Regions from separate parts of the Arthrobacter sp. NPDC090010 genome, predicted to be linked through region 3. Evidence: predicted binding sites of a transcription regulator. Region 3 holds the regulator's gene; each other region holds the start of a gene.

Region 1 (10,828 bases), on a different contig from region 3:
CCGCGGCACCGGCCAGCACCAAGGTGACAGTGGTGACCCCGTGCCGGCTGGCCGAACCGACGGCGAACACCAGGGCACTGGCGAGCAATGCCCCGACGAACGCGAGCGCCGCCTGAACCGGCGCTGACTCGAACGCAGCGCCCCCGGTGAGTGAGCCGGTCACCACGGCCAACGCCGCCCCGGAATAGATCCCCAGCAGGCCTGGGTCTGCGATGGGGTTCCTGGTGTGCGCTTGAGTAAGGCAGCCTGCAATCCCCAAACACACGCCGACAACGAGGCCGTTGAGCGTCCTCGGCCAGCGGAGGTCACGGATCGCGACGTCGGCCTCCGAACCTGTCGGCGAGACCACCGCATGCCAGACGTCCGCCAGGCTGGATTCAAGCCCGCCGAACAGCACGCTGGCGATCAGCGCGACCCCGAGGGCCGCGCAGGCGATCAGCAGGCCCCGCACGGGCGAACGCCGTCGTCCGGTCTCGCGGCGCGATGAGCGTGACAGCTCAGCAGTGATCACCGGACCTCCAGAATAAATACGTGACAAAAATTGCACGTATTCGATCCGTGCCGCTACAGTCTAGCAACATGACTAAAGCAAGCCTTGCCTTAGTCCGAACCGGAACCTGCATGACGAGGTTCCGGGGTCCCCCCTCCCCTTTGACGAAGGCACCCATGTTCCGAACCCGATTCACGCGATCCCTGCTCGGCACGGCCGCGGCCGCCGCACTCCTCACCCTGACCGCCTGCGGTGGTTCCGCGCCGGCGGCCCCCGCTTCCGGCACCTCCGACACGCAATTCCCCAAGACGATCGAACACGCCATGGGAACCACCACGATCGAGTCCAAGCCGGTCCGGGTGGCGACCCTCGACCCGAGCTACACCGATGCCGCTCTCGCTCTGGGCGCGGACATCGCAGGCTACACCATCTACCGCAAGGGCGACGTCAGCTTCCCGGACTACCTCGGCGACGTCAGCGCCCAGACCAAGGACGCAGTCGACGTCGGTTCCCTGGCCGAGCCGAGCCTGGACAAGATCCTCGATGCGAAGCCCGATCTGATCGTCTCGGCGAAGGTCCGGCACGAGGCTCTCTACGGCCAGCTGAACAAGATCGCACCGACCGTCTTCTCCACCACGACCGGCCCGACCTGGAAGCAGAACATCGTCATGCTCGGGGACGCCCTGGGCAAAAAAGACCTGGCCGAGAAACTCATCTCCGATTACGAGGCCCGGGCGAAGAAGGTCGGCGCCGAGATCCTGGCGAAGAAGCCTGGACTCACCTACTCCTACCTGCGGTTCTCCGGAGAGGACACCGCACGGCTCTACTCCACGAACTCGTTCTTCGGCGAGATCATGAAGGACGCAGGCATCCCCCGGCCCGCGGGGCAGCCGGACTCCAAGGACACCATCTTCACCGAGCTCTCGCAGGAGAAGCTGCTGGAGGCGGACGCCGGTCTGATCGTCACCTCGGCCACCGCCTCCGGTGGCGACAAGGCGCTCAAGCTGCGGGACAAGTTCCAGGCCAACCCCTTGTGGAAGTCCCTCAAGGGAGACGTGCTCGAAGTCAGCGACACCGTCTTCGCCACCTCGGTCAGCCTCCAGGGTGCCAATGCGGCGCTGAGCAAGCTGGCAGAGCACTTCGGTGTGGACCCCCAGCTCGCCGTGAAGAGCTGACGCCCCGTCGCCACCCCGCGAACGACGACGGCGGCGGGTCACCTTTCCGGGTGACCCGCCGCCGTCGTCGTTGTTCAGGAGACTCAGCGTGAGGTGTAGTTCGGTGCCTCGACGGTCATCTGAATGTCGTGCGGGTGGCTCTCCTTGAGACCGGCCGGGGTGATGCGGACGAACTTGCCGCGTGCCTTCAGCTCGGGGATGGTCGGGGAACCGACGTAGAACATGGTCTGGCGCAGGCCGCCCACCAGCTGGTACGCCACGGAGGACAGCGGGCCGCGGTAGGCGACACGGCCTTCGATGCCCTCGGGGATGAGCTTGTCGTCCCCGGAGACGTCCGCCTGGAAGTAACGGTCCTTCGAGTACGAGGTGTTCTTGCCGCGGGTCTGCATGGCCCCCAAGGACCCCATGCCCCGGTAGCTCTTGTACTGCTTGCCGTTGACGAAGATGAGGTCGCCCGGGGACTCCTCGCAACCAGCCAGCAGCGAACCGAGCATGACGGTGTCGGCGCCCGCCACCAGGGCCTTGCCGATGTCGCCCGAGTACTGCAGGCCGCCGTCGGCGATCAACGGGACACCGGCCGGCTTGGCCGCCTTGGCGGATTCGTAGATCGCGGTAATCTGCGGAACACCGACGCCTGCGACCACGCGGGTGGTGCAGATGGAACCCGGACCGACTCCGACCTTGATACCGTCGGCACCGGCGTCGATGAGTGCCTGAGCACCCTCACGGGTGGCGGCCTGGCCACCGATGATGTCCACGTGCGCCGCGGCCTTCTCCTTCTTCAGGCGGGAGATCATCTCCAGCACGCCCTGGGAGTGACCGTTGGCCGTGTCCACGAAGAGCGCGTCGACGCCGGCCTCCACGAGGGTCATCGCACGCTCCCAGCCGTCACCGAAGAATCCGATCGCGGCGCCGACACGCAGGCGGCCTTCCTCGTCCTTGGTGGCGAGAGGGTACTGCTCAGCCTTGGTGAAGTCTTTGGTGGTGATGAGCCCCTGAAGACGGCCGTCGGCGTCCACCAGGGGAAGCTTCTCGATCTTGTTCTTGGCAAGCAGATCCGATGCCTCTTCGCGGCTGATGCCCACGCGGCCCGTGATGAGCGGCATCTTGGTCATGATGTCGCGGACCAGACGGCTCGAGTACTCGCTCTCCGGCACGAAGCGGGTGTCGCGGTTGGTGATGATGCCCAGCAGGCGGTTGTCGCCATCCACCACCGGGAGTCCGGACACGCGGTAGCGGGCGCAGAGCTGGTCCAGTTCCAGGAGTGTGGCGTCCGGGCCGATCACGAGCGGGTTGGTGATCATGCCGGACTCGCTGCGCTTGACGCGATCGACGTGATCGGCCTGATCCGCGATGGCCAGATTGCGATGGATGACGCCCAGGCCGCCTTGGCGTGCCATGGCGATGGCCATGCGGGACTCGGTCACGGTGTCCATGGCCGCCGAAAGCAGCGGGGTCTGGACCGTGATGCGCTTGGAGATGCGGGAGGAGGTGTCGGCCTCGGAGGGGATGACGTCCGTGTGCCCGGGGAGGAGCAGGACGTCGTCGTAGGTCAGGCCGATGAGTGCGAACGGATCGTGTTCGGGGGTGGTCATGAGTGCGACTCTTTCGGGGTTACCGGGTGGGTGTGCAGCAGATGACCAGCCAGTCATTACGGGTCTGGTCCGTGCGTGGTGGATTTAATTCTAAACGCGCAGGACGGGCTACCCGTTCCCCCGGAGAGGGGTGACGTTCACCACCTGAAGAGACGGGCGAACTCCGTGGCGAAGGGGGTGGCCAGAGTTTCGACGAAAGTCTGGGTCAGATGGTTGGAGTCCAGGAAGACCCGGACGTTGCCGACCACGGGCGGACACTCGCTGGGCGTGCAGATGTAGTTGCTGAGGTCCATGAACGTGGTGTTCTTCAGAGAGCCTTGCAGGGAGGCATAGGCGGGGGTCTGGGACAGCACGTCGCTGCGGTTCAGCAGGCACGACGGGTTGTCCATGCCTTTGGACAGAGCACATTCAGCGAGATTCTTGCTGGAGCGCGGGTTGTCCCGGATACCCAGCAGCTTGATGCCCTGGTGGTCCAGATCCCGCGCCATCTGGGTGAACCCGAGGCTCATCTCCTCCTGGGGAGAGTCCGGCGTCGACTGAGTCGCCATGGTGATCACCAGATCCGGCTTCACCTGCGAGATGTACTGGCGGAGGTCGCCGTTGAATTCGTCGCATTCCTCATTGCCGGTGAGCTCCAGCGGGGAATACGGGCACCCGCCCTTGACGTCCGCGATCAGGTTCCAGTGCTCCTTCTCCGCCAGCGGCTTGATGGCGGCGAGCATCTGCTGCGCGTGGGAGTGCCCCACAACGAGCACCGTCTTACTGGCCGGTCCGTCCGGCGTCTGCATGGCACAGTTGCGGATCACTTCATCGCCGACGGCGGGCTGGAAGTCCCCTGCACAGCTGCCGTCCAGCGTCGTCCAGTCGTTGCCGACCCGTTCGGGCCGCGGCACGACAGTGGACGTGGGCTCATCCATGGGCACGTAACCAGGATCCAGGCTCGTGGCCCCCGGATTGGTGGCCGTGGACACACTCACCGGTGTGAGTGATTTCGCCGAGTAATCCGCGCGCCACGCGGTCAGCGGCACGGCCGCACAAAGGACGAACGCCACGGTGGCGAGGACCGCGTTCCGGGTCCGGGTCTCCGGCCAGGACCAGCTGCGCAGCGGCTTCTCGACGAAACGCGTGGTGAGGACGGCGAGCACCAGGGAGAATGCGATGACTCCCAGCCCCAGCAGGAATCCCGCCGAGTCCCGGTCGGCGACGATCAGGGTCAAGGTCAGGACGGGCCAGTGCCAGAGATACAGGGCATAGGAGTTGCCTCCGAGCCGGGTCAGCGGGGCGGAACTGAGGATCCGGTCCACGCCCCAGCGCGAGCCGCTCGCTCCCGCCACGATCACCGCGGAGACCGCGAGCGTCGGCCATAGTGCGACATACCCGGGGAACACGCCTTGGACGTCCAGCACGAAACCGCAACTGAGCATGGCCACGACCCCTGCCCAGCCCAGGAACACCCGCACGCCTCGTGCCGGGTTCAGATACGGGAGCAGGAGGGCCAGCAGACTGCCCAGAGCGAATTCCCAGAGCCTGGAGAAGGTGTCGAAGTAGGCCAGCAATTGGTGTGAGGCCGTGTACTGCACCGAGTGAATGAAGGACGCCAGGAAGATCACGGCGAACACCGCGAGCAGGATGCCCCGGTAGTTCCATTTCATCTTCCGGGCCAGCACGGCGCACAGCACGAAGATCAGCGGCCAGAGGATGAAGACCTGCCCCTGGATGGACAGGGACCAGAAGTGCTGGAAGGGGCTGGCCAGGGAGTGATCCGCGGCGTAGTAGTCCACGGCTTGGCTTTGCAGTGCCCAGTTCTGGACATAGAAGAGGGAGGCCAGCCCTTGTCCGATGACTTCGGCCCAGCGGGTGGCGGGGACCAGGAACCGGGATGCCAGGAGCACTGCCACGATGACCAGGACGGCGGCCGGGAGGAGCCTCCGGAAGACGTGCAGATAGTGCTTGGGCAGGTTCACGCGCTGCCCTTTGTCGAAGCGCCGGGTGAACTGCATGGTCATCAGGAACGCGGAGATCAGCAGGAAGGCGTCCACGCCGCCGGAGACCCGCCCGAACCAGACGTGATAGGTGACCACCATCAGCACGGCCAGGGCCCGCAATCCCTGGATCTCCGGGCGGAAGGAACGCAGCCCGTTCCGCACGGTCGCCGTCGTCGAACCGGCGGCCGTCCCGCCCGTGGTCTGCACTGAAGTCTGGGTCATGATCTCGCTGAGTCGTGTATCGGTTCGCCTGCCGGAAGGATGGCCGTTATCTCACCGTTACATTCTAGCCTGTGCGTCCGCTGTGCGCCCACTCGGGGCCTCCCGACCTACTCCGCACTCTTGACTAGTGCGCATTGCATAGTAGTGTCGTGTGCAGAAGAAGCACGCAAGTTCACCAGAGGTGAGAGAGGGGGATCCGTGGAAACCACACAGCTGCTCAAAGGCGTCCTGGACCTCGCGGTCCTGGCCGTACTGGACCGGGAGGACGGCTACGGTTACGACGTCGTCCGTCGGCTCCGCGCGGCAGGGCTGGAAGAGGTCGGTGACGCCTCGGTCTACGGCACACTGCGCCGCCTCTACAACGGGGGCGCACTCAGCAGCTACGTCGTGCCCTCCGATGGGGGCCCGCATCGGAAGTACTACGGCATCAACGCGCAGGGCAAAGCCCTGCTGGAGGTCCAGGCCAAAGGATGGCAGGACTTCTCACGCAGCATGGACCTGCTGATCTCCGGAGCTCCGCTCCCCGGCACCCGCACCACCGAAACCATCCAGGAGACGGAATGAGCACCACAGGAATCACGGGCATGCCGGCAGCCATCGCCGACTACGCCGCGGCAGTCCGCCGTGAGCTCGGCGACCTGCCGAAGCACGACGTCGACGAGCTCACCGAAGGCCTCGACGCCGACCTCCTGGAGCAGTTCCGTGAGTCCGGGACGCCGCCGCTGGAATCGCCGGCCGCCTACGCGGCGGAACTGCGGACGTCCGCCGGGTTCGGACCCAGGACGGCGAGCCGGTCCGGTGCGGCGCGCGGCCTCACCGCCGCGTACCGGGAGGCGGTCACCAAGCTCCGCCTCGCCGCAGACCGGTACCCCCTCCTCCGGGCCGCCTGGGACTTCCTCGTCCTGCTGCGACCGCTCTGGTGGGTGGTGCGTGCCTGGACGGTGTACCAGATCTTCGCGTCGGCGTGGGGATCAGGGGTCCCCCGCTTCGTCTTCCCGCACGGACCGTTGACCTGGGCGTTCTTCATCCTCTGCGTGGTACTGAGCGTCAGCTGGAGCACCAGGGTCCTTCGGCCCGGGCAGTGGCCGGCCCGGCTGCGGACGATCACCAATGTGGTGACGGTCGCCGCTTCCCTCGTAATGGTCCCCCTGGCCATCGCGGTCGCGAACAGCACCGAGGCGTACACCGGGTACACGCCTCCCGGCGGACCGTGCACCGTTTACGACGGAGTCTGCCACAACGGCTCGGTGGTCGGACCGCTGTTCGTCTACGGGCCGGATGGATCGCGCCTGGAGAACGTCAGATTCTTCAGCTACGACGGGTCCACCGTTCCGGTGGATCTGGCCCCGGCGGAAGATCCCGGGCCGTGGACCGTGGCTCCGCGCAGCACGTCCGGAGCCTCGACCCCGGACATGAGCCCCGCGCCCAGCCCAACCACACCGGGCAGCGCCGTGCCCGGCAACGGGACGACTTCCGCGCCGATCTCCCCCGCGCCGTCGTCGTCGGTCACCCCGGCCCCGAAAGCGAGCGCCACGGCCGGGCGCTGAGCCCTTCCCCGCTGAAGACACGAAAAGCCCGGATCCATTGGGGGGATCCGGGCCTTTCCGTGTCAGCGAACGGGTCAGTGCTGGTGACCTGCGTGCTCGTCCTCTTCGGAGGGCTTCTCCGCGACCAGGGTCTCCGTGGTCAGCACGAGCGCCGCGATGGAGGCCGCGTTGCGCAGAGCCGAACGGGTGACCTTGACCGGGTCGATGACGCCGGCCTCGATGAGGTTCTGGTACTCGCCGGTCTTCGCGTTGAAGCCGTGGTTGTTCTCCAGCTCGGAGACCTTGGAAACCACCACGAAGCCGTCGAAGCCCGCGTTCTGCGCGATCCAGCGCAGCGGCTGGGCCAGGGCGCGGCGGACGATGCCGACGGCAGCCGCCGCGTCACCTTCCAGAGCTGCGACCGCCGGGCTCTCATCCAGCGCCTTGAGGGCGTGGATCAGAGCGGAACCACCGCCGGAGACGATGCCCTCTTCGAGAGCGGCACGCGTGGAGGACACGGCGTCCTCGATGCGGTGCTTCTTCTCCTTGAGCTCCACCTCGGTTGCGGCGCCGACCTTGATGACACCGATGCCGCCGGCCAGCTTGGCCAGACGCTCCTGGAGCTTCTCGCGATCCCACTCGGAATCGGTGCGCTCCAGCTCGGCGCGCAGCTGAGCCACGCGGGAGGCGACGTCCTCAGTCGTACCTGCGCCGTCGACCACCGTGGTCGAATCCTTGGTGACGGTGATGCGACGCGCGGTGCCGAGCACCTCGAGGCCAACCTGGTCCAGGCTGAGGCCCAGCTCCGGGGAGATGACCTGTGCACCCGTGAGGATCGCGATGTCCTGCAGCATGGCCTTGCGGCGGTCTCCGAAGCCGGGAGCCTTGACGGCCACGACGTTCAGGGTGCCGCGCAGACGGTTCACGATCAGGGTGGACAGCGCCTCGCCGTCCACGTCCTCGGCGATCACGAACAGCGGCTTGCTGGCCTGCAGGGTCTTCTCCAGCAGCGGCAGCAGCTCCTGGAGGTTGGAGATCTTGCCCTGGTTGATCAGGATGAAGGCGTCCTCCAGGACGGCCTCCTGGCGGTCCTGGTCCGTGATGAAGTACGGGGACAGGAAGCCCTTGTCGAACTGCATGCCCTCGGTGAGGACCAGTTCGGTCTGGGTGGTGGAGGATTCCTCGATGGTGATGACACCATCCTTGCCGACCTTGCCGAAAGCCTCGGCGAGCAGCTCGCCGATCTCCTCGGACTGTGCGGAGATGGCGGCCACGTTGGCCACGTGGTTGCCTTCCACCTCGCGGGCATTCTCCAGCAGACGGTCAGCCACCGCCTCGACAGCGGCCTCGATGCCTCGCTTGATCTCGCCGGGGGCAGCACCCGCGGCCACGTTGCGCAGACCCTCCTTCACGAAGGCCTGGGCCAGCACGGTCGCCGTCGTGGTGCCGTCGCCCGCCACATCGTTGGTCTTCGTGGCGACTTCCTTGGCCAGCTGCGCGCCGAGGTTCTCATACGGATCGTCGAGTTCGACTTCACGGGCGATGGTCACGCCATCGTTGGTGATGGTGGGAGCACCCCACTTCTTGTCGAGCACGACGTTCCGGCCACGCGGACCGAGGGTGACCTTGACCGTGTTGGCCAGCTTGTCGATGCCGGCTTCCAGCGCGCGGCGGGCGGCATCGTCGAAGGCAAGTTGCTTTGCCATGTGTGTCCTTTCAACAGCGGATCCCCGCACCGGAGCCTGGGCCGGACGGGCCGGGCACCCGGCCCGGTGCGGGGATCTGCGCTACATGAGCTGTAGGGGCGTTACTTGACGATGATCGCCAGGACATCGCGGGAGGAGAGCACGAGGTACTCCTCACCGCCGGCCTTGACCTCGGTGCCGCCGTACTTGGAGTACAGGACGACGTCGCCCACAGCGACATCGATCGGCACACGGTTGCCGTTGTCGTCGACGCGGCCGGGACCGACGGCGACGACTTCGCCCTCCTGCGGCTTCTCCTGTGCGGAGTCCGGGATGACCAGGCCGGAGGCGGTGGTCACCTCTGCGGCGAGCTGGCGGATGACAATACGATCCTCAAGAGGCTTGATGGAGACCGACACTCGGCTCTCTCCTTTTCATGAGATTTCTTAAGTCTTCAGCCTGGGAGCAAACCGTCGTCGCGGGTGCCGGCAGCAACCTTGGGCTTAGCACCCGAGGGGTTCGAGTGCTAATAGAAACTGTAGGGGCGGGTTAGCACTCGGTCAAGGCGAGTGCCAAGCATTCGTCACGGGTGAACACACAGGACCGCGGTGTCCGGCGTCGTCCGCCCGTCTGCTCGGCGCGTCAGGTGGAGCGGGTTCAGCCGAACATGTCGTCGACGCCGAGTTCACCGTCGTCCGGCTGCGCCGCTCTGGCTCCGCGGTTCAGATAGAGGCCCGCACCGCCCAGCACCATGAAGACCGCCGCGAAGATCAGGACCACCACCGAGCCGGCACGGGCAGGAGCATAGGTGTCGCGCAGTGCTCTGGCCTCGTCCGTCGCATCGCTGATGCTCTTGCCGTCCACCGAATAGACCGCGGCGTTGAAGGTGTCCAGGATCCAGAGAACACCGAGCACGGCGAGCGCCACCAGAAGGACCACGGTCCCGACCACCAGGAGGGCTTTGGAATACTCGCCCAGGAGAGCGACGAAGACCTTCCGGGTGCTCGATGCGGACCGGGCAGGCTTGTTCGCACTCATGTTTCCAGCGTACCGGTGCGGCAAGCTGTGGACCGATCCGCCGGAGCAAAGCTCGTAGGCTTGGGAGCATGCCTTCCCCCGCCGGCCTGATCGCCCCGCTTCTGAACGCCGACGCCTTCGCTCTGCTGAACTCCCTGCCGCCGTATTCGGAGAAGGACTCCCTCCAGCTGAATCTGCGCCTGCGCAAAGAGGGGCACGATCCCTCGCTGATCTCGGCTCTGCTCACCCAGAGCCGCTTGCGCGCCAAGGCCACGGCCAAGTTCGGCCGTTTCGCCCAGGACATGCTCTTAACGGAGGCCGGCCTGGAACAGGCCACCCGGCTGACCGTCGCGGCCCATCACGCCGGGCGCTACCGCCAGGCCGGGGTGCACTCGGTGGCGGACCTGGGGTGCGGCCTCGGTGCCGACTCACTGGCCCTTGCCTCACTCGACCTGGCCGTCACCGCCGTCGAACGCGATGAGGAGACCGCGGCGTGCGCCGCCGTCAATCTGCGCCCGTTCCCCGAGGCGCGTGTCCTCCACACGGACGCAACCACCGTGAACCTGGAGGACTACGACGGCGTCTGGCTCGACCCGGCGCGCCGTGAGGTCTCCAGCTCGGGGTCGGCGAGGCTCTGGGATCCCGAGGCCTTCTCTCCACCGCTGTCCTTCGTCGAGGCACTGGCCGGGACAGGGAAGGCCGTCGGCGTGAAGTTCGGTCCCGGCATGCCGCACGAATCCATTCCGGGCGGTTGCGAAGCCCAATGGGTCTCCGTGGACGGCGATGTCACGGAAGCCACCCTGTGGTTCAACGAACTCGCGCGTCCCGGAGTGCGTCGCTCCGCCTTGCTCCTGGACGGAGAAGCGGTCCTGGAGCTGAGCTCCGGGACCGACTTCGGACAGAGCCCGGAGGCGGTCACTGGGCCCGTGGAAGGCTATCTGCACGAACCGGACGGTGCGGTCATCCGGGCGGGACTGGTCTCCGATCTGGCCGTCGAACTGGGCGCGCATTTCCTTGATCCACAGATCGCCTACCTCTGCAGCCCCGGGCCGTTGGCGAGCCCCTTCGCCCGGAGCTACCGGATCCTGGAGACGATGCCCTACAACGTCAAGGCCCTCCGCAGCTGGGCCAAG
Region 2 (10,828 bases), on a different contig from region 3:
GAGGATCTCGGCGAGCTGGACCGCTTCATCGACGCCATGATCGTGGTCCGTCGCGAGATCGAGCAGGTTCGCAACGGTGACTTCGCCGTGGCCGACAGCCCGCTGCGCAACGCGCCGCACACGGCCGCCGCCGTCGTGTCCTCCGCCTGGGATCGCGCCTACAGCCGCGAGCAGGCGGCTTTCCCGGCCGTCCTGCACACCGGAGCCGACCACCCGGGCCACACCGTGAGTCAGGACAAGTACTTCCCGCCCGTCGGACGCATCGACGGTGCCTCGGGCGACCGCAACCTGGTCTGCTCCTGCCCGCCCATCGAAGCCTTCGAGAACTGACCCGGCCTACAGGACTGACAAGGACAGACATGACTGAGAAACACACCGCCCTGTACGCCGAACACGAGAAGCTTGGCGCCTCCTTCACCGACTTCGGCGGCTGGCAGATGCCGCTGAAGTACGGCTCCGAGCTCGCCGAGCACCACGCTGTCCGCAAGTCCGCGGGGCTCTTCGATCTCTCCCACATGGGCGAGGTCTGGGTCGAAGGCCCCGGTGCCGGAGCCTTCCTGGACCATGCCCTGGTGGGCAAGCTCTCGGCCATTGCCGAGGGCAAGGCCAAGTACTCCCTGATCTGTGCCGAAGACGGCGGCATCATCGACGACCTGATCGTGTACCGCCGCGGTGAGGAGAAGTTCCTCGTGGTCCCCAACGCCGGCAACGCCGTCGTGGTGGCCGGAGAGCTGGCGACCCGCTCCGAGGGCTTCGAGGTGACCGTCACCGACGCCTCCACCGAGATCTCCCTCATCGCCGTGCAGGGCCCCAACGCCGAGAGCATCCTTCTCAAGCTCGTCCCCGAGGAGGAGCATGCGCTCGTCACGGAGCTGAAGTACTACGCGGCCGTCGAGGTCACCATCAATGGTGAGAAGCTGCTGCTGGCCCGTACCGGATACACCGGCGAGGACGGTTTCGAAATCTTCGTTGCCAACGAGTCCGCCGCCCCGCTGTGGCAGGCGCTGTTGGCCGCGGGCGAGGGCCACGAGCTGGTTCCCGCCGGCCTGGCCTCCCGTGACTCGCTCCGCCTCGAGGCCGGCATGCCGCTCTACGGCAACGAGCTCTCCCGCGAGGGGACCCCGTTCGCCGCAGGCCTCGGCCCCGTGGTGGCTCTCAAGTCCAAGGAAGGCGACTTCGTCGGACGCGCCTCCCTGGAAGCCGCCAAGGAGAAGGGCGACGGCACCACGTCGGGACGCCGCCTGGTCGGCCTGAAGGGCCTGGGGCGCCGCGCCGGACGCGGGCACTACCCGGTGCTGAAGGACGGCGTCGTGGTGGGCGAGGTCACCTCCGGACAGCCCAGCCCCACCCTCGGATATCCGGTGGCGCTGGCCTATGTGGACGTGGCTTACACTGAACCGGGCACCGCGCTGGACATCGACCTGCGCGGCAAGGCGGAACCCTTCGAAGTGGTCTCCCTGCCCTTCTACAAGCGTGATCGTTAGGCGGTAAGAACCGTGGCCGTTGGTGTTTTTGAGCTCTTCAAGATCGGTGTGGGGCCGTCCAGTTCCCATACCGTGGGGCCGATGCTGGCGGCAGCGGTCTTCGCCCAGGAGGTGCGCGACGCCGGCCTGCTGCCCCGCGTGGCCGGCGTCGCCGTCGACCTCTACGGCTCCCTCGCCGCCACCGGGCGCGGGCACGGCACCTTCACCGCCGTGCTGCTCGGCCTGGAAGGGTACTACCCGGACCAGATCCTCCCGGAGGAGGTCGAGGAGCGGCTCGCCGCGATCGAATCCAGCGGGACGGTGACGTTCGCCGGTGAGGTCGCCCTGCAGTTCGCCGTGGCGGACATGGTGCAGCACCCGCTGACGGTCCTGCCACGGCATACGAACGGCATGAAGTTCGCCGTCAAGGATGCCGACGATGAGGTTCTCCACGCGGCCACCTTCTTCTCCGTGGGCGGCGGCTTCATCGTCCGTGAGGGCGAGGAGCAACAGGCCAAGCAGGACCTTGAGGAATCCAAGCAGGAGCTTCCGCTTCCGTTCCGCACCGCCGCCGAGATGCTGGGCCGCTGCCACAGCAAGGGGCTGGGCATCTCCGACATCATGCTCATCAATGAGAAGGCCAGCCGCAGTGAAGAGGAGATCCGCGAGGGCCTGCTGAAGATCTGGGCCGTCATGGAAGCCTGCGTGGAAAAGAGCATCCACCGCGAAGGCCTGCTGCCCGGTGGCCTCGGCGTGCGCCGTCGTGCGCCCGATTGGCACGACAGGCTCCTCAAGGAGGACAAGGACCGCGACCCCAAGTACTGGCAGGAGTGGGTCAACCTCGTGGCGCTGGCCGTCAACGAGGAGAACGCCTCCGGCGGCCGCGTGGTGACGGCCCCCACCAACGGAGCCGCCGGGATCATCCCCGCCGTGCTCTACTACGCCCTCCATTACGCGCCGGGCATGGAACAGGCCACGCAGCAGGACAAGGACGATGTGGTGGTGAAGTTCCTGCTCGCCGCCGGCGCCGTCGGCGTCCTGTACAAGGAGCAGGCCTCGATCTCCGGCGCAGAGGTAGGCTGCCAGGGCGAGGTGGGCTCGGCCTCCTCGATGGCGGCTGCCGGGCTTGCTGAGGTCATGGGCGGCACTCCGGCTCAGGTGGAGAACGCCGCTGAGATCGCCATGGAACACAACCTCGGCCTGACCTGCGATCCCATCGGAGGCCTGGTGCAGGTGCCGTGCATCGAGCGCAATGCCATCGCGGCTGCCAAGGCGATCAACGCCACCAAGATGGCCCTCTGGGGCGATGGCACGCACCGGGTGTCCCTGGATGAGGTCATCATCACCATGCGGGAGACCGGCAAGGACATGTCCACCAAGTACAAGGAGACCGCACTCGGGGGTCTGGCCGTCAACGTGGTGGAGTGCTGAAAGGCGATTGATTCTGATGGCGTGACACGCCTGGGAGGAAGATCACCCATCGTGTCCGATGCCCCCGCAGGCTCTGGAAATCAGCGGCGGCGGGGGCTTCGTCGATCTCCGCCCGGACCGAGGCCCGGGGGTCGCCGGATAGACTGGCGATAGTCGTTCAACAGCCCAGGATTGGAAGCCGTGACCTTGCGAAACTTCACCGCCCGCTTCGCCACCGCCGAGGAGATCTCGCGTTGGGATGAGCTGGTCACCGCGAACCCGAACGGCGGCAATCTGCTGCAGTCCGAGGCATACGCGGAGGTCAAGAAGCACTACGGCTGGGATGTCCTCCACGTGGTCTACGAAGGCGCGGACTTCAGCAGCTACAACCTGGTCTTGGAGAAACGCTTCCCCGTCCTGGGCGCCTATTGGTACATGATCAAGGGCCCCGACGTCAGTGGGGTGGAGGACCTTCCCGGCATCTTCGCGGCGAACAGTGAGTTCGTGGCGCGGGAGAAGCTCGGCGTGTTCGCCATCAAGATCGAGCCGGACATCCCCGCCACGGACACCTCCCGTGCCGTGATCCGCGGGCTCGGCGCCATCAAGACGCCGGATCTGCAGCCCAACGACCACACCGTCGTCCTCGACATCTCTCCCGAGCCGGAGGGCATCCTCAAGAGCCTGACCTCCCGGGGGCGGAACTCCGTGCGGCGTGCCCAGCGGGAGGGAGTGGAGGTCAAGGACATGCCGGCCACCACGGAGAGCTTCCAGGCCATGTACGCCCTCATGAACGGCACGCTGCAGGCGAAGGCCACCGTGCGACCCCGCGGATTCGATTACTTCGAGCGTTTCTGGGGCGGTTTCATGGAGCGAGGACAGGGGCACCTGTACTTCGTCTACGAGAACGGTGTGCCTTCCGTGGGAGCCTTCGTCATCAACTACGGGCGCAAGGGCACGTACAAGGACGGCGGATCCCTGCAGAAGCGGAACCAGTACGGGGACTCGCATCTGGTCCAGTGGCAGGCGATGAATGCCATGAAGGAACTGGGCTGCGTGGAGTACGACCTCTGCGGGACCCCTCCCGCCGACCAGGTGAAAGACCCTGAACATCCGCTCTACGGGCTGGGACTTTTCAAGACCAGCTTCTCCAAGACTGTCATCGACTTCGTGGGCTGTTACGACCAGGTTCTCAGCCCCGTGAAGTACAAAGTATGGTCCAGGCTCGGTGAGCGGGTGGCCCGTCGGATACACACCCGGCGCACCGGTCAGCAGTTCTACTAGGCCGCATCAGGCGGCGCTGAAACGCGAGGGACTTCATGAACGCCAGCGAGCCGCAGCACGACGGCGGCCCGGATTCCCAGGGCACGCCGCCGGATGCCGCCCGGGCTCTGCCCCGGGTCGAGACGGCCGGCCCGCACCGGCCGGCCACGGGCAGTCTGCCGAAGACAGGTGACCTGCCCCGCACTGATGGCCTGCCGAAGACCGACGGTCTGCCCAAGACGGAGCCGCTCAGCCCGGCTGATCTGCGGGCCACCACCTCCGCCAAGCGCATGCTGCGGAACCTGGTCCGCGGAGAGCAACCGCCCACCGCACCGCTGAGCATCGTCGACAGGCTGGCCGGCAGCCCCTACGCGAATCCCACCATCCGGGTCGGCGGTGTGGACGAGTCCGCCCGCAAGACCATCGACTTCGCCCTGCGACTGGCGGAAACCATGTTCCGTTACGGTGCAGGCGCCCTTGAGGTGGAGACCAGCATCATCGCCGTCACGGCAGCCCTGGGCCTGAAGAACGTCGAGGTGGACATCACCAACCAGTCGGTGGCGATCAACTACGCGCCCAAGGACCAGAACCCCATCACTCTCCTGCGGGTGGTGCGGTCCTGGACCAGCAACTACGCGGGTCTCGCCGAGGTGCATCAGCTGGTCACCGAGATCGCCAAGGGCGGCGTGAGCCGTAAGGAGGCCAATCGGCGGCTGGACGAGATCCTCAAGCGTCCCAAGCCGTTCGCACGGTGGATGGTCACTCTCGCCTTCGGAGTCTTCGCCGCGGCGTTCGTGGGTGTGCTGGGCGGTGGCCTCATGGCCTCCACCATCGCCTTCGTCTCATCCCTCGTGGTGGACCTCGTCTCCCGGCAGCTCGCCATCTGGAGGGTCCCGGACTTCTACGCGACCGCCATGTCATCGTTCCTGGTCACGATCGCGGCGCTGCTGCTCCTGCGGATAGGGGTCAACATCCCGCCGTCCATCGTGGTGGCGGGCGGCATTCTGCTCTTGCTGCCCACCGGGCGGCTCGTCTCCTCGGTCCAGGACGCCATCAACGGCTTCCCGGTCACGGCTGCCGGGCGTCTCCTCTCGACCATGCTCACCTTCGGCGCCATCGTCGCCGGCATCGGTGTGGCTTTCGTCGTGGCGAGTCTGGCGGGGCTCCCCGACATCGACGTCACGCTGACCTTCCCGCCGGCCTACGATTTCTGGTTCCAGGTGGTGCTCGTCGCGGTCTCCCTCGTGGCCATCACGGTGACCGAGCAATCACCCGTGAAGCTCGTGATCCCCACCATGGTGGTGGGGATCGTGGGGTACTTCGTGCTGCTGGGCGCTGTGAACGTCGGGGTGGGGGAGCGCATGGCACCTGCGGTCTCCGCCGTCGTGATCGGCTTCCTCGCACGCGTGATCGCGTTGCGCATGGGAGCGCCACAGCTTGTGGTGGCCGTTCCGGCCGCGCTCATCCTGCTGCCGGGCCTGAGGATCTTCCGGTCGATGTACACGCTGACCATCAATGGGCAGGACTTCCTCAACGGTGCGGGCGGCATGCTCACGGCCGTCGCCATCGTCCTGGGGATCGCTGCGGGCATCGTGCTGGGCGACAGTCTTGCACGGCCGTTGACGTCCAACCTCGCCAGCAATGAGCGACGACGCACGCGCCGCCGCTGATCATGCGTCTCCGGGTCGGAGCCCCGGCTCGGGGGCGCGGATCAGATCTTGCCGACTTCGGTCTTCTTCTCCGCCTGGAACTGGTCCTCGACGCGGCCGTATGCCCAGTAGCCGGAGATGGACACGTCCTTGCGGTCCAGGCCGCGGTTCTTGAACAGCTCGTCGCGGAGAGCCTTGACCATCCCGCGTTCCCCATGGACGAAGGCGTGGACCTGCCCGTCTGGGAAGCGGGCGGACTTCACGGCGTCGAGCAGTGCGGTGCTCTCGCCGGGCGCGATACCGCGACGGAACTGCCAGGAGAGCTCGACGCCGGCCGGTGCGGTCAGCGGCAGCACATCGTCCTCGCCGTCGACCTCCACGAACGCCAGTCCGCGCGCGCCGGCGGGGAGCGCTTCAAGGGCTGCCGCGATCGCAGGGAGGGCGGAGTCGTCACCGAGCAGCAGGTGCCATTCGGCATCCTCTCGGGGTGAGTAGGCGCCGCCGGGGCCGCTGAAGACGATCCGGTCTCCGGGAGACGCCTGCGCGGCCCAGGGGCCGGCCAGGCCTTCGTCGCCGTGGACCACGAAGTCGATCGCCAGTTCGCGGGCTTCAAGATCTACGTGGCGCAGCGTGTAGGTCCTGGTGACCGGCCAGTGTTCGGCAGGAAGATTCTCACGGATCCAGGCCAGGTCGAACGGTTCCGGGTAGCTCACCCCGGCTCGCGGGAACGCGATCTTCACGTAGCGGTCGGTGAAGTCGTTCATGACGAAGGTGCTGAATCCTTCCCCGCCCGCGATCACCCTGACAAGGTGCTCGCTCAGCCGTTCGGTGCGCAGCACCTCAAGGGTGCACTGGGGCTTGGGCTTGCGGGTCACAGGAGTCTCAGTCACCAAGTAAGCCTAACCTAAGTTGGATCGCTCCGACGTGAGTCACGATCGGCACCGAGGAGTAACGGAGCCGGGCACCTCGACGCGACTAGACGTCGATCTTGAACCCGAGATCGTAATCGCTTGCCGCTCTGCCACCGGCACCCCAGTTTTCAGGGGGACTTTCACGTAAGAGAATTGAGACGCATTCTTTAGGGATGTCCAAGGCTTCAAGGCGTTCCACGATCTCCTGGTAGAGAGCTCGTTTTGCATCAATGGATCTGCCTGAGAAACAGTCAATGGTTACGCGGGTGTATCCGTCGGGAGACCCTGGTGCCAATCCGTTGACCATCGCATGAGGTTCGTAAGTGAGTAGCCTGATGAAGCGGTCTTCCACAGGAATTTTGAATGCGGCAACCAGGGCATGATGGACCGCATCGATGAGGGCAAGCTGTTGTTCCGGGGTGTAGTGCCGACGGACCTCGATCAATGAGCTTGGCATGACCTCATCATGGCACAGACGCCAATCACACGGGTTCGTCGGCACCCGGTTTTGTGAGACCTATCCGTTTCTCAGGATGAGCGACTGTGCCAGCAATGACACAGTGCTCAGAGCCGCCAGTCCACCGGTCCGGAACCCTGCTGAGCGAGGAGCTCGTTGACCTGACTGAACGGACGTGAGCCGAAGAATCCGCGGGATGCGGAAAGCGGACTGGGGTGTGGGCTGCGGACGGCCGGGCAGCCCTCCAGGAGGGGGGTGACGCCCGCGGCATCGCGGCCCCACAGCACGGCCACGAGCGGAGGACGGTTCCCCTCCGGCGTCCGACGCGCCACGATGGCGCGGATGGCCGCCGTCGTGAACTCCTCCCAGCCGTGTCCGCGGTGGGATCCGGCATCACCGGCTCCCACACTGAGCACCCTGTTGAGCAGTAGCACGCCCTGATCGGCCCACCGGCTCAGATCGCCATGGGCGGGGGTCTCCAGCCCCAGATCGGTGTGCATCTCCTTGAAGATGTTCTGCAGGCTGCGGGGGACCGGTCGGCAATCGGGCGCCACGGAGAAGGACAGTCCCATGGCGTGGCCCGGTGTCGGATAAGGATCCTGGCCGACGATCAGGACCTTGACCTCGTCCAGCGGTCTGCGGAAGGCGGTGAAGACTGCTGGGGCGGGTGGCAGGATATGCGCCCCGTCGGCTTCCTGGCCGGCCAGCCACCGTACGACGCTGCCCAGTGCAGGGCTCTCCTGGGCAAGAGCTGCGGCCCAGCTCGGATGGAGTGCACCGCTCTCGACGAGGCCCGCCCAGCCCTTCTCCGCAAGGTCCCGGAAACTGGTGGCGGAGTGCCGGCCGACGCCCCGCTGTGCGTCGGGGGCTGGGCGGGGAGTGGTGGGCGCTTGGCCCGTGGTGCTCTGGTCCATGCTTCCGATTGTGCCAAATGACACCATTGTGATTCAGGTTTTATGATGGAGGGGACGTCAGCTGAGGGAGAAGAAGATGCCGGAGGCAGCAGCATCGCCGCAGAGCGTTCCCTTGGAACGGGGTGCGGAACAGAGCCGGGAGACCCCTGCTCTGAACGAGCGGGATCAGCGGATCCTGGAGTTCGAACGGTCCTGGTGGAAGTACTCGGGAGCCAAGGAACAGGCCATCAAGGAGCTCTTCGAGCTGTCCGCGACGCACTACTACCAGCAACTCAACCAGGTGATCGACACCCAGGCCGCCTTGGCGTATGACCCCATGCTGGTGAAGAGATTGCGTAGACTACGTACGTCGCGCCATCGGGCACGTACCGCCCGCCGACTCGGAAACGGCGCGTAGACCTGTAGCTCCAGATGCCCGCCACGCAGTGAGGACGCGCCTCGATGACCAAATATCCCCGTGACGAGTTCGACGACGTCCCTGAGGGGACGGAACGCCGCGGAGTCCATCGTGTGGTGCAGGCAGGCTCTGGGACGCGGCTGCGTCCGATCCTCGCCGCCGGTGCGGCGGCGCTGCTGCTGGGAGTGATCGCCTACTTCGCCCTGCCGTCCATGGGTGCGCGTGCGGTTTCCCAGCCGGAGACCTCCAACAGTCCGAGCACTTCGGCGTCGGCCAAACCCAGCCCCAAATCGACGCCATCGGCCTCGAAGCCTCCGGTGGCCAGTCCCAGCCCTACGGCCACGGCGACCACGCCTGCGGTCAATATGGCTCTCGTGGTCTCCGTCTACAACGGCACCACCACGCCGGGGCTCGCCGCCACGTACGGCCAGAAAGTCACTGCGGGCGGATGGAAGCTCGGGGCCGTGGCGAACTGGCAGGGCGTCGCCCAGCCGAGTTCAGTGGTGTTCTACAACAATGCCGAATCCAAGGCGACGGCTTCCGCTGTGGCCGCGGCCGCCGGGATCACCCGGGTGGAGCAGGCGGCCGATCTGACCGAGCCCATCGTCGTAGTGGTGGGGCCGGGCGCTGCCGGCTAGGTCCGGTGGACGCGCGGCTTGTGCCGGAAACCGGTCGTTCCGGTGTTCGCCGGGAGCCTGAACATCTTGCACTCGCATGCGGAGAGTGCTAATTATTGAGTTAGCACTCCGGAGTGCCGACTGCTAATAATCCGCTTGCGGATGGCAGGCGGTCTGCCGGAGGGAAGGTAACCCCGGTCTCAATGAGGCCCGGCGTTCCAGCGCAAGCGCGGTGGGACTCCGTGTCGTCCGTCGCGGGCATTGGGCAGCCAGGGCCCTTCATCCCTCAACGACCGTCCCGAAAGGACCTTTGCCGTCATGGCCAAGATCATTGCATTTGATGAAGAGGCTCGCCGCGGTCTGGAGCGGGGTCTGAACACCCTCGCCGACGCCGTCAAGGTCACCCTCGGCCCGCGCGGCCGCAACGTGGTGCTCGAGAAGAAGTGGGGCGCTCCCACGATCACCAACGATGGTGTCTCCATCGCCAAGGAGATCGAACTGGACGACCCGTACGAGAAGATCGGCGCGGAGCTCGTCAAGGAGGTCGCCAAGAAGACCGACGACGTCGCAGGCGACGGTACCACCACCGCCACCGTGCTGGCCCAGGCTCTCGTGAAGGAAGGCCTGCGCAATGTGGCCGCCGGTGCCGACCCGCTCTCCCTGAAGCGTGGCATCGAGAAGGCCGTCGAGGCCGTCACCAACGAACTTCTGGGTTCCGCCAAGGAGATCGAAACCAAGGAAGAGATCGCGGCGACCGCGTCCATCTCCGCCGGTGATGCTCAGATCGGTGAACTGATCGCCGAGGCCCTCGACAAGGTGGGCAAGGAAGGCGTCATCACCGTCGAGGAGTCCAACACCTTCGGCCTGGAGCTCGAGCTCACCGAGGGCATGCGCTTCGACAAGGGCTACATCTCCGCGTACTTCGTCACCGACGCAGAGCGCCAGGAGACCGTGCTGGAGGATCCCTACATCCTCATCGTGAACTCCAAGATCAGCTCCGTGAAGGACCTGGTCGCCGTTCTGGAGAAGGTCATGCAGGCCAACAAGCCGCTGCTGATCATCGCCGAGGACGTGGAGGGCGAGGCCCTGGCCACCCTGATCGTCAACAAGCTCAAGGGCACCTTCAAGTCCGTGGCCGTCAAGGCTCCGGGCTTCGGTGACCGCCGCAAGGCTCAGCTGGCGGACATCGCCATCCTGACCGGCGGCAACGTCATCTCCGAGGAGATCGGCCTGAAGCTCGACGGCGCCACCCTGACCGACCTCGGCCAGGCTCGCAAGGTCGTCGTGACCAAGGACGAGACCACCATCGTCGAAGGTGCCGGCGACGCCGAGGCCATCGCCGGGCGTGTGGCTCAGATCCGTTCCGAGATCGAGAACTCCGACTCCGACTACGATCGTGAGAAGCTCCAGGAGCGTCTGGCCAAGCTTGCCGGCGGCGTCGCCGTCATCAAGGCCGGCGCCGCGACCGAGGTGGAGCTCAAGGAGCGCAAGCACCGCATCGAGGACGCCGTCCGTAACGCGAAGGCCGCCGTCGAGGAAGGCATCGTCGCCGGTGGCGGCGTTGCTCTGATCCAGGCCGGCGCCAAGGCGTTCGCCAACCTGCAGCTCGAAGGCGATGAGGCCACTGGCGCCAACATCGTCAAGGTCGCCATCGATGCTCCGCTGAAGCAGATCGCCTTCAATGCCGGCCTCGAGCCGGGCGTCGTCGCCGACAAGGTGCGCGGCCTGCCCGCTGGCCACGGTCTGAACG
Region 3 (9,181 bases):
ATGGATGTAGAGCTCATTGAAGATGAAACGGGCCAGGCGGACGAGTTCCTCGGCATTGACCTCGACGCCGGATTCGTTGTTGACCTCTATGCTCACGATGCTGCTCCTGGGTTCTGAACGGAAGGGGACGGATCCTGCTGGCCGGGCCTCCGGCGCGCCGTGTGGTTCTGCTGCCCTTCGTCCCAGCGGTTGTACGCCGTGACGATGTCTCCCACGAGCCGGTGCCGGACCACATCGGTCGCATCGAGCACTGCGAAGTGAATGTCCTCGATCCCTTCCAGGATCCCCTGGACGATGCGCAGTCCGGAACTGGTCCCGGAGGGCAGATCGACCTGACTGGTGTCACCGGTGACGACCATTTTGGATCCGAACCCCAGGCGGGTGAGGAACATCTTCATCTGTTCCGGGGTCGTGTTCTGAGCCTCATCCAGAATGATGAAAGCGTCGTTGAGCGTACGACCTCGCATGTACGCCAGCGGTGCGACCTCGATGGTGCCCGCAGCCATCAGCCGCGGAATCGACTCCGGATCCATCATGTCGTGCAGCGCGTCGAACAGCGGACGGAGATAGGGATCGATCTTGTCACTCAGCGTGCCGGGCAGGAATCCGAGCCTCTCTCCGGCTTCCACCGCGGGACGGGTGAGGATGATCCTGCTGACTTCCTTGTTCTGCAGCGCCTGCACGGCTTTGGCCATGGCGAGATAGGTCTTGCCGGTGCCTGCGGGGCCGAGGCCGAAGACCACGGTGTTGTCATCGATGGCATCGACGTAGCTTTTCTGGTTCAGCGTCTTGGGGCGGATGGTGCGTCCCCGGCTGGAAAGGATGTTCTGGGTGAGAACCTCCGTCGGGGTGGGCGCGGTCCGCGCGCGAAGCATCCCCAGAAGCTGGGTGACGAGATCCTTGCCGACCACCGTCCCTCGGGAGGCGATGGATCGCAGTTCCAGGACGAGCCGCTGAGCCAGCTGAACCTCGACTGCCGGGCCTTTGAGAGTCAGTTCATCACCGCGCACGTGGAACGCGACCGTCGGAAACGAACCTTCCAGGCTCCTCAGAGCCTCATCGTGGGCCCCGAGCGTGCGGACCATGTCCTCGGTGCTGTCGAAGACCAGAACCTCGGTCCGTGCGACGGGGGTGCTGTGCGGGAAGTCGGTGCGGCCGGACAAGGGGCCTGCAGCCAGGGATTCTTCGCTCATGATGCCGGCCCGACGGACCGAGTGACCCTTTCGTGGAAGTGACGCGGCCACGAAGTGTCGCGGCCCTCTGAAAGTCTACGTCACCGCTTCCGGGTCACGGCTTGGGAACAGCCCGGTCTCAATCAGGTTTCACTTCCGCCTCCGACACCCCTCGAAGCGTTTCCGGCCACCGCCAGTGGCTAGAGTTTAATCGGGGCTTGCCGGAATAGGCAGCCCTTTCGCTTTTGCCCGGTCAGCGCACACGCCTGCACCGGAAGGTTCCAGACCGGAAGGGGTGCCCTGAGAAGTATGACCACGCCGTCGCACAGTTCCGTCCGCCCCCGCCGCCGGCTTGTCCGCTGGCTTCAGCTCGCGGCATTGCCGCTCGTGCTCAGCGCGTGCACCGCCACCCCCTCCAGCACGGTGTCCTCCGGGCTTCCCGAGCCGTCCACCCTGGCCTCCTCCGTCCCGGAGGTGACGAGCACCGCCAGCGAATCTGCGGAAGCCGGAACACAGGCGCAGGTCTACTGGATCGGCCAGACCGGCGGCAATGCCTACCTCTTCTCAGAGACCCGCAAGATCGACAAGTCGAACGATCCCGTCACCTCCGCACTACGGGTGATGATGAGTGAGAAACCACTCGACCCTGACTACTTCACCGCCTGGCAGCCACCCCAGCGGCTTGCGGCCTCGATCACCGATACCGCGGGCATCACCGTAGATGTCAGCAGTGACGCGTTTTCCAAGAACCTGGACCCGTCAATGGCCAAACGCGCCGTTCAGCAACTGGTCTTCACTGCGGTCTCCGCCGCCCGGGCTTCAGGCATGGTGGACTCCGTCATCGAGCCGAACGTGACCGTGTTGGTCGACGGCCGGAACGACGTCAAGGCTTTCGGCAGCATCTCACTGGCCGCCCCATTCCACCGGGACACCGCCTATCTCTCGCCGTTACGGCTCACCGATCTTCAAGAAGGCGCGAGTCTGCACAGCGGGCAGGTGACGTTCAGAGGCATCGTCCTGGGCAAAGGGACGGAAGTCCACTGGACGGTCAACCGCGTGGACGGTTCATCCAATGAGACCTCGTTCGCCAAAGGACTGACCTCAGTGACGGCTCAGGAACAGGGCGTCGGCCAGTTCGCCGTGACGGTGCAGCTGCCTCCCGGCAAGTACGAACTCATCGCAGGCATCACTGGGCCCGGCACCGCCCCGGACATCCAGGACAGCAAGACCGTCGTCGTCGGCTGAGACGCCCCGGACGCCCAGCCGACAGCAGGCGGGGCGCTACCAGCGGCTGAGTGAGGTGCTGGCCACGACGATCGCAGCCGGCCCCGCCGAACTCGATCGCAACACGTGTGGGCCCAGAAGCGCCGTCAATGCGCCGGCTTCCTGGAAACGCTGAAGCTCGGAACGAGAGATCCCTCCCTCAGGACCGACGATCAGCAGCACCTCGGCGCTGCCGGACGGTTCCCCTCCGAGCGCGGCCAAGCGGCCGGTCAGAGGTTCCGCAGCCTGTTCGTGGAGAATGAAAGCGTGTTCCGCATCGCCGATCCGGCGAACCAACCCGGCGGAATCCACACAGTCCTCCACGACGGGCGTCCGCGAACGGCGGGACTGCTTGGCGGCTGCGCGCACCACGCTGCGCCACTTGGCCAGAGCCTTCGCAGCGCGTTCGCCTTTCCAGCGCACGATGGACCGCTCGGCCTGCCACGGGATGATCGCGTCGACGCCCAGCTCCGTGGCGCTCTCGATCGCCTGCTCGTCCCGGTCGCCCTTGGCCAGAGCCTGCACCAGCACGAGCCGCGGAGAGGCCTGCTCCTCCCGGTCCACCGACTCGCAGCGCACCACGAGTTCGTGGTCGTGCACAGCCGCCACGGTGCCCGTGACCCGGAGACCTTGTTCGTCCACCAGATCGAGCGCTTCACCCACCGCGAGCCGCTTCACGGTCACCGCATGGCGCCCTTCGGCCCCGTCGAGCGGGATCAGACTCCCCGGCCCGGCGTCGTCAAGGGACCCCGGGGTGACGAAGAAGACCGGATTGCTCATCTCAGAGGTTGCCGAACTTGTCACGGAGCTTGGCGAACATGCCGCCGCTGCTCGCCAGCTTTCCCTGAGTGAACTCCTCTTCGCGGAGGCCGGCCAGTTTGCGCAGCAGTTCCTCCTGCTCCGCATCGAGCCGGGTCGGGGTCTCCACGTGGATCCGGACCTTGAGATCGCCACGGCCGTAGCCACGCAGATGAGTCACGCCGAGCTCGTGCAGCGTGATGACCTCTCCGGACTGGGTGCCGGGCTTGATGCTGATGTTCTGCAGACCGTCGAAGGTCTCCAGTTCAAGATCGGTCCCCAATGCGGCCGCCGTCATGGGCACCTTGAGGGAGGCGTGCAGATCGTCGCCCTCCCGCGTGTACGTCTTGTCCGCGTTGATCTTGACCTGTACGTACAGATCCCCGGCCGGGCCGCCTGCGATTCCGGCTTCGCCGTGCCCGGAGAGCTGGATGCGGGTGCCGGTACTCACACCGGCCGGCACCTTGATGGCAAGGGAACGGTGGCTGCGGACACGACCCTGTCCACTGCACTCGTTGCAGGGGTCCTTGATGACCGTGCCGAAGCCCTGGCAGCTGGGACAGGTGGCGGCGGTCATGACCTGGCCGAGGATGGACCGCACCGGCCGCTGGACCTGGCCTGCACCGTGACAGATGTCGCATCGTTCCGGGCTGGTGCCGGGCTGGCAGCAACTGCCGTCGCAGCTTTCGCAGACCACCGCGGTCTCCAGCTCGAGGGTCTTCTCCACACCGAAAACCGCATCCTTGAGGTCGATCCGCACCTCGATGAGGGCGTCCTGACCGCGTCGCACCCGGGACGCGGGGCCGGCGGCCGCGCTCCCGCCGAAGAAGGTCTCGAAGATGTCCTGGAACGCGAAGCCCGAGCCGGAGTACCCTCCGAAGCCGTTGTCCGTGCCGTTCTCGTTGCCGGTGGTGTCGTAGATCCGGCGCTTTTCAGGATCCGAGAGCACCTCGTAGGCGTGGGTGACCGCCTTGAACTTGTCGGCGGCATCCTCCCCCGGGTTCACATCCGGGTGCAGGGTCCGGGCCAGCTTGCGGTAGGCCTTCTTGATCTCCTCCCCACTGGCGTCGCGGGGCACCCCGAGGACTTCGTAGTGGCTGCTCACGTGTCTGTTCTTCTCTTCCTCTTGCTTGACTTCGACGGCGGTACCGGCTCAGGGGCTCAGTTCGCCAGAATGCGTGAAAGATACCGGGCCACGGCGCGCACTGCGGCCATGGAGGAGGCATAGTCCATCCGGGTGGGTCCCAGGACACCGACCTTGGACATGGAGCCGCGGCCGTAACCTGTTGCGACCACGGATGTCCCGGCCAGTTCGTCGTACGGATTCTCCCGTCCGATGCTGACGGCGACGCCGTGCTGATCCTGATTCATCTCGGTGAGCAGCCGGAGCATGACCACCTGCTCTTCAAGTGCCTCCAGCACGGGGCCGATACTCAGGGGGAAGTCCATCGTCGAACGGGCCAGATTCGCCGTACCGGCCAGTACAATCCGGTCTTCAGCGCCCGATTCCAGCAGCATCAGCAACGCTGACGCCAGTTGGGTGGCCGGAGCCTGGAGGCCAGGCGGAACGGTCAGCGGCAGGGCATGCAGAGCATCTCTGAGTCCTCGGACCAGCTGCCCGACGCTCAGGTTCAGGAACGCCGTGCGCAACACCGCCAGTTCCTCTTCGGAGACGGGCTGTCCCAGGGTGGCGACGCGCTGGTCCACAGCCCCGGCATCGGTGATGAGCACCAGCAGGACCTGGCTCTCCCCCAGCGCGACGAGCTCGAGATGGCGCACTCGTGCCTGAGTGGCGGTGGGATACTGCACGACGGCGACTTGCCGGGTCAGCTGCGAGAGCAGGCGGGCGGATCGCTCCAGAACGTCATCCAGATCGCTGGCGCTGTCCAGGAAGGTGTGAATGGCCCGGCGCTCCGGTGCGGACAGCGGTTTGACTGCGGCCAGCTGGTCGACGAAGAGCCGGTAGCCCTTGTCCGTCGGAATGCGTCCCGCGCTGGTGTGCGGGGCCGCGATGAGCCCCTCCTCCTCCAGTGCCGCCATGTCGTTGCGGATCGTCGCGCTGGAAACCCCCAGCTGGTGACGCTCCACCAAGGCCTTGGAGCCCACCGGCTCACGGTAGTGGACGTAGTCCTCCACGATGGCCCGCAGCACGGCGAGACGACGAGGATCGCTCACACTGGCACCTCCACTGCTTCTTCCATCGGCGTTTCTCTTAGCACTCTACCCCTCCAAGTGCTAATTCTAGTATGCCCGCCCCTCGCGGGCACGTAGTCACCCGTTCCCGGAAATGAGGGAGAGATCATGCCCATCCACTCCTGGGGGCCGCAGGAGCTCAGCGCCCCGGCCGCCCGTCAGCTGAGGGAGGTCCCGGTGGAACAGGGAATGGTCCTCGAGGACGTCCAGACCGGATGGGTGGGTGCCGTGACCCGCGTCGAGAAGTCCGGCGGCATGCACATCCTCAGCTTGGAGGATCGCAGAGGCAAGAACCGTTCCTTCCAGCTCGGTTTCGGCTTTCTGCTCGACGGCGAACCGGTCAAGATCGTCCCGCCGCGTGCCGCCAAAGCCCCGCAAGGTCCGCGGCGCACCGCCAGTGGTTCGATCCATGTCGAGACCAAAGCACGCACCGCTCTCGCCAGCCGCATCTGGGTCGAGGGCAAACACGATGCCGAACTCGTCGAACGCGTCTGGGGCGACGATCTCCGTGTGGAGGGCATCGTCGTCGAACCGCTGCACGGTGTGGACGATCTGCCGTCCGTGGTGCGCGAGTTCGGGCCCGGCACCGGCCGCAAACTGGGCATCCTGGTGGACCACCTCGTTCCGGGTTCCAAAGAACAGCGGATCGTCGACGAACTCATGCGGCAGCCCGGCGTCGCCGGCAATGTCCTGGTGGTCGGCCACCCTTATGTGGACGTCTGGCAGGCGATCAAACCGCAGACGCTCGGCATCCAGGCCTGGCCTGAGATACCGCGTGGCACCGATTGGAAGACCGGCATCCTCAAAGCATTCGGCTGGCCTCATGCCACGCCGGAGGACATCGGCCTGGGCTGGCAGAAGCTCCTCTCCACAGTGCGCAGCTACGCGGATCTGGAACCCTCCTTGCTGGGCCGGGTCGAGGAAGTCATCGATTTCCTCACGGCATGACCCACCAGCCACTATGCTGAAGAGGAATGCACTGCCGCGGGCCTCGTCCCGCGACCATGAACTATCTCAGGAGTAGCACCGGTGTCGGACGCATCTGGACCTCAGTCGCAGGGAAGCCCCTCCTCAGGTCACGGGAACACGGAGCCGGCCCAGGCGCGTCCTCAGGACTCGGATTACACGGGAACCAGCGCGGTCCCGGAGCCGCTGAGCGCCAGCGAGGACAGGCAGTGGGCCATGCTGGCTCACTTCGGAGGCATCCTGGGTTTCATCCCGTCCTTGCTCATCTATTTGATCTTCAAGGACCGCGGGCCTTTCACCGCACAGGAGTCCAAGGAAGCCCTCAACTTCACCCTGCCTCCCACGGTCGTGGCCATGGTCGCCAACGTCCTGAGCCTGGTCCCCTGGGTCGGTGGCGGCTTCGCCGTCATCGCCGCGCTCATCTGGATCGCGCTCACGGTGTTCTCTGTGATCGCAGGGATCCAGGTCAACCGCGGCCAGCCCTATCGCTACAGGTTCAATCTCCGCCTCATCAAGTAAGCACGGCAAAGGCCCGCACCGTCCGGTGCGGGCCTTTTTCATGACCTTCAGTTCTGGCTCAGTCCGGCAGCAGGCGACGGACGACGGCGTCGGCGAGCAAGCGGCCCCGCAAACTCAACCGGAGGGTTCCCGCAAAGGCCGCCGGTGCGTCGATGAGTCCGTCGGCGATCAGACCCGCCACAGCGGTACGCCCTTCAGGCCGCAGCCCGGCGACCGGCAGGCCCTCGGCCAGGCGGCTGCGCAGCAGGACGTCCTCGACGTAGCGCGTGTCGCCGTCGAGCGCCTCCTTGCCGGCGGCAGGCGAGACTCCCGAGGCCAGGCGCTGAGCATAGGCCCTGGGGTGCTTGACGTTCCACCAGCGCACACCACCCACATGGGAGTGAGCGCCTGGGCCGACACCCCACCAGTCGCTGCCGCGCCAATACGCCAGATTGTGCCTGCACTCCTGCCCGGGAGTGCGCGCCCAGTTGCTGACTTCGTACCAGTGCAGGCCTGCAGCGGACAGCCGCTCCTCGGCCAGCTCATACTTGTCGGCGTGATCGTCGTCGTCGACGTCGGGAACCTCGCCGCGGCGGATCTGGGCGGCCAGCTTGGTCCCGTCCTCGATGATCAGGGCGTAGGCGCTCAGGTGATCCGGCTCGCAGGCCAGCGCCTCCGTCAGGGAATGCTCCCAATCACTCAGGGACTCCCCTGGCGTGCCGTAGATCAGATCGAGGCTCACGGCCAGCCCTGCGGCACGCGCCCATTCCACGACTTGCGGCACGCGTTCCGGCCGGTGCACCCGGTCCAGGACCTTGAGCACATGCGGCACGGCCGACTGCATGCCGAAGGACACACGCGTGAAGCCCGCCTCGGCCAGCCGGGCGAGGGACTCACGCGTGACCGTCTCGGGGTTGGCCTCGGTCGTCACCTCCACGTCCGGGGCGAGACCCCAGAGGGTGCGGGCACGTCCGAGCAAAGAGCCCAGTTCCGCGGGATTCAGGAGAGTAGGGGTGCCCCCACCGAAGAACACCGTGGAGACCTCCCGCTGAGGAAGTCCCGAACGGTCCAGGACATCTGCCGCGAAATCGAGTTCGGAGAGGGCGGTGCCGGCATACTCCGCCTGGCTCGCGCCGCCGCCCAGCTCCGTGGCGGTGTAGGTGTTGAAGTCGCAGTAGCCGCAGCGAACCGTGCAGTACGGGACGTGGACATACAGGCTGAAGGGGCGCTCCCCCGCACCGTCGGCGGCCTGGGGATCCAGGATTCCGTCGGCAGGTGCGGGGGCCCCGAGAGGCAGTGCACTCGGCATGCGCTACTTCTTGGCCTTGTCCTTGCCGTTGCCTTCGTCGTTGCTCAGGGCGGCGATGAATGCCTCCTGCGGAACTTCGACGCGGCCCACCATCTTCATGCGCTTCTTGCCTTCCTTCTGCTTCTCCAACAGCTTGCGCTTACGGCTGATATCGCCGCCGTAGCACTTGGCAAGAACGTCCTTGCGGATGGCGCGAATGTTCTCGCGGGCGATGATGCGGGCTCCGATGGCGGCCTGGATGGGGACCTCGAACTGCTGACGGGGAATGAGCTCCCGGAGCTTGGAGGTCATCATGACGCCATAGGAGTAGGCCTTGTCGCGGTGCGTGATGGCGCTGAAGGCGTCCACGGTCTCGCCCTGGAGCATGATGTCCACCTTGACCAGGTCGGCGACCTGGTCGCCGTCGGTCTTCCAGTCCAGTGAGCCGTACCCACGGGTCTTCGATTTGAGGGTGTCGAAGAAATCGAAGACGATCTCGGCCAGCGGGAGCCTGTAACGGATCTCGACGCGGTCCTCAGAGAGATAGTCCATTCCTCCCAGGATGCCTCGCCGGGACTGGCACAGCTCCATGATGGCGCCGACGAACTCGTTCGGCGCCAGGATGGTCGCGGAGACCATCGGCTCGCGCACCTCGGCGACCTTGCCGACGGGGTATTCGCTCGGGTTGGTGACGTGGACGATCTTCTTGTCCTCGAGGGTCACCTCGTACTCCACGTTCGGAGCGGTGGAGATCAGATCCAGCTTGTATTCGCGCTCCAGGCGCTCACGGGTGATCTCCAGGTGCAGCAGTCCGAGGAAGCCGACCCGGAACCCGAAGCCCAGAGCCGCAGACGTCTCCGGCTCATAGACCAGCGCCGCGTCGTTGAGCATCAGCTTCTCCAGCGCGTCGCGAAGCACCGGGTAGTCCGTGCCGTCCAAGGGGTAGAGCCCGGAGAAGACCATGGGCTTGGCGTCCTCATACCCTCCTAGGGACTCCGATGCC

The links. Region 3 encodes HrcA, which represses chaperone genes, less so after heat shock. Its sites were predicted from a motif close to TTNGCACTCGNNNNNNNCGAGTGCNAA; they were not measured.
Region 1: the regulator HrcA is predicted to act here: its motif matches at 9,228-9,254, upstream of groES (co-chaperone GroES).
Region 2: the regulator HrcA is predicted to act here: its motif matches at 9,200-9,226, upstream of groL (chaperonin GroEL).

Annotation. Positions count from the first base shown of each region.
Region 1 covers NZ_JBIVFT010000001.1:246,451-257,278, reverse strand. The annotation lists gene ACIPXZ_RS01225 (FecCD family ABC transporter permease) at 1-511, opposite strand, end outside; gene ACIPXZ_RS01220 (ABC transporter substrate-binding protein) at 667-1,665, shown strand; gene guaB (IMP dehydrogenase) at 1,749-3,260, opposite strand; gene ACIPXZ_RS01210 (acyltransferase family protein) at 3,398-5,467, opposite strand; gene ACIPXZ_RS01205 (PadR family transcriptional regulator) at 5,666-6,031, shown strand; gene ACIPXZ_RS01200 (hypothetical protein) at 6,028-7,014, shown strand; gene groL (chaperonin GroEL) at 7,089-8,699, opposite strand; gene groES (co-chaperone GroES) at 8,801-9,097, opposite strand; gene ACIPXZ_RS01185 (hypothetical protein) at 9,336-9,716, opposite strand; gene ACIPXZ_RS01180 (SAM-dependent methyltransferase) at 9,785-10,828, shown strand, end outside.
Region 2 covers NZ_JBIVFT010000011.1:72,863-83,690, reverse strand. The annotation lists gene gcvP (aminomethyl-transferring glycine dehydrogenase) at 1-330, shown strand, start outside; gene gcvT (glycine cleavage system aminomethyltransferase GcvT) at 360-1,484, shown strand; gene ACIPXZ_RS15340 (L-serine ammonia-lyase) at 1,497-2,894, shown strand; gene ACIPXZ_RS15335 (lipid II:glycine glycyltransferase FemX) at 3,081-4,154, shown strand; gene ACIPXZ_RS15330 (threonine/serine exporter ThrE family protein) at 4,190-5,803, shown strand; gene ACIPXZ_RS15325 (siderophore-interacting protein) at 5,845-6,672, opposite strand; gene ACIPXZ_RS15320 (tautomerase family protein) at 6,758-7,150, opposite strand; gene ACIPXZ_RS15315 (uracil-DNA glycosylase) at 7,258-8,064, opposite strand; gene ACIPXZ_RS15310 (DUF3263 domain-containing protein) at 8,141-8,461, shown strand; gene ACIPXZ_RS15305 (LytR C-terminal domain-containing protein) at 8,506-9,099, shown strand; gene groL (chaperonin GroEL) at 9,397-10,828, shown strand, end outside.
Region 3 covers NZ_JBIVFT010000005.1:28,317-37,497, forward strand. The annotation lists gene ybeY (rRNA maturation RNase YbeY) at 1-96, opposite strand, end outside; gene ACIPXZ_RS09280 (PhoH family protein) at 93-1,193, opposite strand; gene ACIPXZ_RS09285 (GerMN domain-containing protein) at 1,482-2,417, shown strand; gene ACIPXZ_RS09290 (16S rRNA (uracil(1498)-N(3))-methyltransferase) at 2,454-3,215, opposite strand; gene dnaJ (molecular chaperone DnaJ) at 3,217-4,338, opposite strand; gene hrcA (heat-inducible transcriptional repressor HrcA) at 4,395-5,408, opposite strand; gene ACIPXZ_RS09305 (DUF3097 domain-containing protein) at 5,535-6,374, shown strand; gene ACIPXZ_RS09310 (DUF4870 domain-containing protein) at 6,456-6,911, shown strand; gene hemW (radical SAM family heme chaperone HemW) at 6,970-8,199, opposite strand; gene lepA (translation elongation factor 4) at 8,203-9,181, opposite strand, start outside.